Regions from separate parts of the Mesorhizobium sp. P2_D5 genome, predicted to be linked through region 2. Evidence: predicted binding sites of a transcription regulator. Region 2 holds the regulator's gene; the other holds the start of a gene.

Region 1 (3,411 bases), on a different contig from region 2:
TCAGGGTATCGTCCAGCTCGATGGCGAAACGCTGGAAGACGCGGCCCGCACCTATTTCCGCCAGTCGGAGCAGATTCCGACCGATATCAGGCTTTCGGTGGCCAAGCTGCTGACGCCTGGCGTCGGCGGCGCTCGCGAGCAGTGGCGTGCCGGTGGCATCCTAGCGCAGTTCCTGCCGCAGTCGCCCGAGCGCATGCGCGTTCCGGACCTGCCGGGCGGCGATGGCGATCCGCGCGAGGAGATCCACGATCCGGCCGACAATTCCTGGCAGGAGCTGCTGGCATTGCTCGGCACCATCGAGCCGACCGAACTGATCGACCCGACGATCGGCGCCGAGCGGCTGCTGTACAGGCTGTTCCACGAGCATGGCGTGCGCGTCTTCGGCGGCGTACCGGTCGCCGACCAGTGCTCATGCTCGAGGGACAAGATCCGTGGCATCCTCGAGGGCTTCTCGGCGCAGGAGATCAAGGACAGCACCGAAGACGGCGGCATCCACGTCGCCTGCGAATTCTGCTCGAAGCAATATGACTTCGATCCGGCGGAATTTGCGGCGGCCCAGTAGAGAACGAGCCTCACCGGCTGCTTGGCGGCCGGTGAGGCGAAGCTAATTCACCGTCCTTCGCGTCCCCGGCAGATCCAGCGAGAAGGCGGGGATGGCGATGTCGAACGTCTCGCCCCGCTTGTTGCGCATCGTGTAGTGCCCGACCATGATGCCGGACGGTGTCGAAAGCGGGCAACCGGACGTGTATTGATAGCTGTCGCCGGGATTGAGTTCGGGCTGGTCGCCGACGACGCCGGCACCGCGCACCTCCTCGACCCGTCCGGTGCCGTCGGTGATGTGCCAATAGCGCGACAACAGCTGCACGAACTCATCCGACTGGTTGTCGATCGTTATCTGATAGCCCCAGACATAGCGGTTCTCCGACGGGTCCGAACGGTCCTCCAGATAGAACGGCCTGACCTGCACTTCGATGTTGCGCGTCACGGCGCGGTACATAAGCGGCTCCAAAACAATCCAAGTCGAACTGTCCTCGCTCCGGGCGAGCAGGTCAACGTGCGCGTCTTGTCGCGCCCGGCCTGAAAGGCAGGTGCCGACAAAGAATGTCATTTAAGTGACACATGACAATGGTGGTGTGCACGAAGCGGGCGACTCGGCGCTCTGTCGAACTGTTGAAAACGGCCATCACGCGGGCCGTCTTTTCTGGAGTGGCCAGGTCTCGATGGAACTCACCCTCATAGCCGCCTCGCTTTCGATCGCTCTCATCCTTTCAAACCTCGCCAGCATCCTGCTCGCCGCTTCGCGTCTGAAGCGCCACCGCACCATCGCGCCGCCGGCCGGCAAGCCGCTGCCGGTGTCGATTATCGTGCCATCGCGTGGCGTCGAGCCGTTCGCGCAGGAGACGCTGGAGCGCGCCCTCTCGCTCGACTGGCCTCGCTATGAACTGGTCTTTTGCGTCGCCCATGCGGACRATCCGGTGGTCAGGCTGATCCGTGCCGCCATCGCCCGTTCTCCCAAGGTGCCGGCGCGGCTGCTGATCGGCGACGACCGCATCAGCGCCAATCCGAAACTCAACAATTGCGTCAAGGGTTGGGAGGCAGCGCGCCACGATTGGGTTGTCCTGGCCGATTCCAACGTGTTGATGCCGAGAGACTACGTGCAGCACCTGATGGCTGCATGGCGGCCCGACACCGGCCTTGTCTGCTCGACGCCGATAGGCTCGCGGCCCGCTGGCTTCTGGGCCGAGGTCGAATGCGCTTTCCTCAACACGCTGCAAGCGCGCTGGCAATATGCCGGCGAGGCGCTTGGCCTCGGCTTTGCCCAGGGCAAGAGCATGCTCTGGAACAAGCCGATGCTCGACGCCAGTGGTGGCATCCGTGCGCTCGCCGCCGAGATCGCCGAGGACGCTGCCGCGACCAAGCTGGTCAATGGCCTTGGCCTGCGCGTCAATCTCGTCGCCGCGCCCTTCGAGCAACCGCTCGGCCGGCGCACCTTTGACGAGATCTGGTCGCGTCAGGCCCGTTGGGCGCGCCTGCGCCGCGTCACTTTCCCATGGTTTTTCGCACCCGAAATCCTGACCGGGGCAGTGGTGCCGCTGGCACTCGCGCTGTTGGCGGCGGCAAGCGCGGGCGTCAGCCTCTGGGCAACCGCCATTGCCGTGCTGGCGGCCTTCTACCTTCCTGAATGCGCCCTGGCCTGGTCCAAAGGCTGGTACCTGTCGTCGCGCATGGTCGCGGCGATCATGATGCGCGACCTGATCCTGCCGGCGATGTGGGCGCGCGGCTGGCTGGGTGGCGCCGTCGACTGGCGCGGCAACGCGATGACCATCGGCACCAAGGCGGCCGAGTTGGAAGAGACGCCGTCCGGCGCCTGATGGCCAAAGGCCTTTTACTTGGCCGACTTCAGCGCCTGTTCGATGTCTTCCAGAAGATCGTCGGTATCCTCCAGGCCGACCGACAGCCTGAGCGTGCCCGGCCCGATGCCGAGTTCGGCACGCGCTTCGTCGCTCAGATTCTTGTGCGTCGTCGTCGCCGGATGGGTGATCAGGCTCTTGGCATCGCCGAGATTGTTGGAGATCAGTACGATGTCGAGCGCGTTCTGCAAGGCGAAGGCCGCCTGCTTGCCTCCCTTGACGTCCAGGCAGATCAGCGTCGAGCCGCCCGACATCTGCTTCTTGACGATGGCCGCCTGCGGGTGGTCGGCGCGGCCGGGATAGATGACGCGGACGATTTCGGGCCGCTCGGCCAGGAAATCCGCGATCCTGCTGGCGCTTTCCGTCTGCTGGCGCACGCGCACCGGCAGCGTCTCCAGCCCTTTCAGCAGCGTCCAGGCATTGAACGGCGACAGGCTGGGGCCGGTGTGGCGGAAATAGTCGTGCAGGTTCTCGTCGATCCACTTCTTGTCCGACAGGATGACGCCGCCGAGACAGCGGCCCTGGCCGTCAATATGCTTGGTCGCCGAGTAGACGACGATGTGCGCACCGAGCTGCAGCGGCTTCTGCTGCAGGGGTGTGGCAAAGACATTGTCGACGATCAGCCGCGCACCGATCGAATTGGCAAGCGCGGCAACCGCGGCGATGTCGACCACTTCCAGCGTCGGGTTGGTCGGGCTTTCCAGGAAGAACAGCTTGGTGTTCGGCTTGACCGCCTTTTCCCAGTTGGCGATGTCGGTGCCGTCGACCAGCGTCGCCTCGATGCCATATTTCGGCGCCAGCGTCTCGACCACCCAGCGGCAGGAGCCGAACAGCGCGCGTGCTGCCACGATATGATCGCCGGCCCTGGCGCTGCACAACAGCGAGGCCGTCACCGCGGCCATGCCGGATGCGGTGGCGCGCGCGTCCTCGGCGCCTTCGAGCGCGCACATGCGTTTTTCGAACATGTCGACGGTCGGGTTGGCGTAGCGCGAGTAGATGA
Region 2 (3,411 bases):
TCGAGCAGGCGCTGAAGCGCGCCGCACTGTGGACTGAGGTCAAGGACAAGCTCAACGCCAGCGGCCTCAGCCTCTCCGGCGGCCAGCAGCAGCGACTCTGCATCGCCCGCACCGTGGCGGTGAAGCCGGAAGTCATCCTGCTCGACGAGCCGGCCTCGGCGCTTGACCCGCTGTCGACCGCCAAGATCGAAGAGCTGATCGACGAGTTGCAAGCCGACTACACGATCGTCATCGTCACCCACAACATGCAGCAGGCGGCGCGCGTGTCGAAGCAGACCGCCTTCATGTATCTGGGCGAACTGGTCGAGTTCGACCGCACCGAGAAGATCTTCACGTCGCCCCGCGAGAAGCGCACGCAGGACTACATCACCGGCCGCTTCGGCTGAGCTCAGGCATACGAGGACTAAGATCATGGGCGAACACACAGTCGCTTCTTTCGACGAGGATCTCGGACAGATCAGCAGGCTGATCCGCGACATGGGCGACCTCGCCGGCTCGATGGTCGGCGGCGCCACCAAGGCGCTGTTGAATTCCGACAACGCCCTGGCGCAGCGTGTCGTCTCCGACGATGCGATCATGGACGCGCGCCAGCGCGAGCTCGACGACCGCGCCATCACACTGATCGCCAAGCGTCAGCCGATGGCCGACGATCTGCGTCATGTCGTCGGTTCGATCCGCATGGCCGGCGACCTCGAGCGCATTGGCGACCTTGCCAAGAACATCGCCAAGCGCGTCGGCACCGTCGGCCTCAGCGTCACCCCGCGCGACCTGTCGCACTCCATCGACGCAATGGCGCAGCTGGTGCTGATCCAGGTGCAGGGCGTCATCGAGGAATATACGGCGCGCGACGCCGCGGCGCTGGCGAAGCTGCGCGCCGACGACGAGCGCATCGACGTCAAGTACACCTCGGTGTTCCGCGAACTCCTGACCTATATGATGGAAGACCCGCGCAACATCACCGCCTGCACGCATCTTTTGTTCTGCGCCAAGAACCTCGAACGCATCGGCGATCACGTCACCAACATTGCGGAAAATGCGTATTATGTTTTGACCGGTACGCAGCTGCCCGCCAATCGTCCGAAGCAGGACGAGACGGCGATGTCCGCGCCGGCGGCATGACGGCAGGGGTGACCAGTCGATGATCGCGCCACGCATCATGGTGGTGGAGGACGAGGAGCCGCTTGGCGTGCTCCTGCGCTACAATCTCGAGTCCGAGGGATACCAGGTCGAGGTGGTGACGCGCGGCGACGAAGCCGAAATCCGCCTCCAGGAAAACGTGCCTGACCTGCTGGTGCTCGACTGGATGGTGCCAGCAGTGTCCGGCATCGAACTCTGTCGCCGGCTAAGAATGCGGCCCGAGACCGAGCGGCTGCCGATCATCATGCTGACCGCGCGTGGCGAGGAAAGCGATCGTGTGCGCGGCCTCTCGACCGGCGCCGACGATTATCTGGTCAAGCCGTTCTCGACGCCGGAGTTCATGGCCAGGGTCAAGGCGCTGCTGCGCCGCGCCAAGCCGGAAGTGCTGTCCAGCGTGCTCAAGGTCGGCGACATCGTGCTCGATCGTGAATCGCACAGGGTCTATCGCAAGAAGAGCGAGATTCGGCTCGGACCGACCGAATTCCGCCTGCTCGAATTCATGATGCGCCATCCCGGCCGTGTGTTCTCGCGCAGCCAACTGCTCGACAATGTCTGGGGCGAGACGATCTACATCGACGAACGCACGGTCGACGTGCATGTCGGCCGGCTGCGCAAGGCGGTCAACAATGGCCGCATGCCCGATGTCATCCGCACCATCCGCGGGGCGGGCTACGCAATCCGGGAAGATTAGGGATATGCTGATATTCAGGTGATGCCGGCCTGCGAACGGCAGTTTCCTGCGCTTCCGGTACTCACGGATCCAAATGTCCGCTCCGCTCCGGTTCTTGGAACCCGCCATTCTCGACTCGGCCTAACCTGAATCTCAAAACATCCAGGCGCGCCATTCACGCGACGTTCTTGCCGCCGAGGCCGGACCTCGCCTGCGTGCCGGGCGCGAAAATCTCCTGGTCGACAAAGGTCAATGCCCGCGTGGCGCAGCCTTCGCGGATCAGTGGAAGTTCGTTCGGTTCGGTGTCGAAAGAAATCGATTGCGAATGCTGCCCGCCGGCGGTCTGCGCAATCGCCTCGCGCAATGCCGGCTCGATCAGGTCAAAGGCGGCGGCGCTGACGCCGACCATGGCGACGGGCGCCGGGTCGATCAGCGCGAACAGGCTGCCGAGACCGTAGCCGAGTGCCTCGCCGGCTTTGCGATAGGCCTCGCGCTCGGGTCCATCCCTCTCGCGGGCCGCGGTCGCCAGCGCGCGCATGTCAGCGTCACTGACATCGGCGACCGGTTCCGCGTCCTCACTCATCTGCCTTGCGTTGCGCCAGATGGCGTAGTTGCCGGCATAGGCCTCGACGCAGCCGCGCCGCCCGCAGCGGCACAGCGCGCCGTGTGGCCGATGGATCATATGGCCGAACTCGCCGCCCGAGGAATGAGTGCCGGTGAACAGCTCGCCCTTCAGCACCAGACCCATGCCGATGCCGTGCGACAACAGGATGGCGATGAAGTCGTCGCGGTAGCGATCAGGGTCGCGCCAGCGCAACGCTATCGCCATCATATTGCAGTCGTTCTCCATGGTGGCAGGGATGCCGAACTCGTCCTCGAGTATGTCGGCGAAGGCGATATCGGTGTGCGGCGTGATCGGCGACCACAGCATGGCGCGGGCACGTGTGTCGGTGATGCCCTGGATCGCCAGCGCGATGCGGGCGACACTGCGGACGTCGAGGTCGGGGTCTTCGAGACGACGCCGTACGATGGCAACGCATTCACCGACCAGCGCGTCGCGCGACATGGTCAGCGTGTCCAGCCGGCGCTGTTCCTCGGCGATCACCTGGCCGGCATAGTCGATGACGGCGACCGAGAGGAAGTTCAGTGACAGCACCACGGTCATCACCGCCGCCGCTTCCGGATTGAGGCCGAGGCCGACCTGCGGCCGGCCGCGTTTGAGCGAGCCGGCCTCGCTCGGCTTGCTCTCAGTCAGGATGCCTTCGCCGATGAGGTCGGAGGAGATCGCCGATATGGTCGAATGGCTGAGGCCCGTGGTCGCGGCGATCTCGGTGCGGGACGGCTGTCCGGCGCGGCGCACGGCCGCAATCACCATCGCCCGGTTGCGGCGGCGCAGATCGTCGTGGCGGATTCCGACCGACATGCTTTTTCACATCCTCCCGGTCGCTGTAGCCTTTCGTGCCTCCCGAAGGCCATCAGCGAAGCCTGAAAGCGCGACGCGCTTCAGGCACTTGTTTCTGCGCGTGTCGTTGCCCCAAAACCGCTGCGCACTTTTGGGGCGACATGCGCCAAGCCAAATTCTGGCAGAACCCCACCATCATGTC

Evidence for each region. Region 2 encodes PhoB, which activates phosphate uptake and scavenging genes when phosphate is short. Its sites were predicted from a motif close to TGTCATNNANCTGTCAT; they were not measured.
Region 1: a site for PhoB is predicted at 1,103-1,119, ahead of AC1DYW_RS05675 (ceramide glucosyltransferase). Genes of this name have one in related genera too.

Annotation. Positions count from the first base shown of each region.
Region 1 covers NZ_JBFUEE010000001.1:1,191,481-1,194,891, forward strand. Annotated here, with positions in the region: gene AC1DYW_RS05665 (Hsp33 family molecular chaperone) at 1-562, shown strand, start outside; gene apaG (Co2+/Mg2+ efflux protein ApaG) at 605-997, opposite strand; gene AC1DYW_RS05675 (ceramide glucosyltransferase) at 1,221-2,372, shown strand; gene AC1DYW_RS05680 (O-succinylhomoserine sulfhydrylase) at 2,387-3,411, opposite strand, start outside.
Region 2 covers NZ_JBFUEE010000005.1:404,516-407,926, forward strand. Annotated here, with positions in the region: gene pstB (phosphate ABC transporter ATP-binding protein PstB) at 1-386, shown strand, start outside; gene phoU (phosphate signaling complex protein PhoU) at 412-1,119, shown strand; gene phoB (phosphate regulon transcriptional regulator PhoB) at 1,139-1,828, shown strand; gene AC1DYW_RS23350 (ROK family protein) at 1,983-3,230, opposite strand.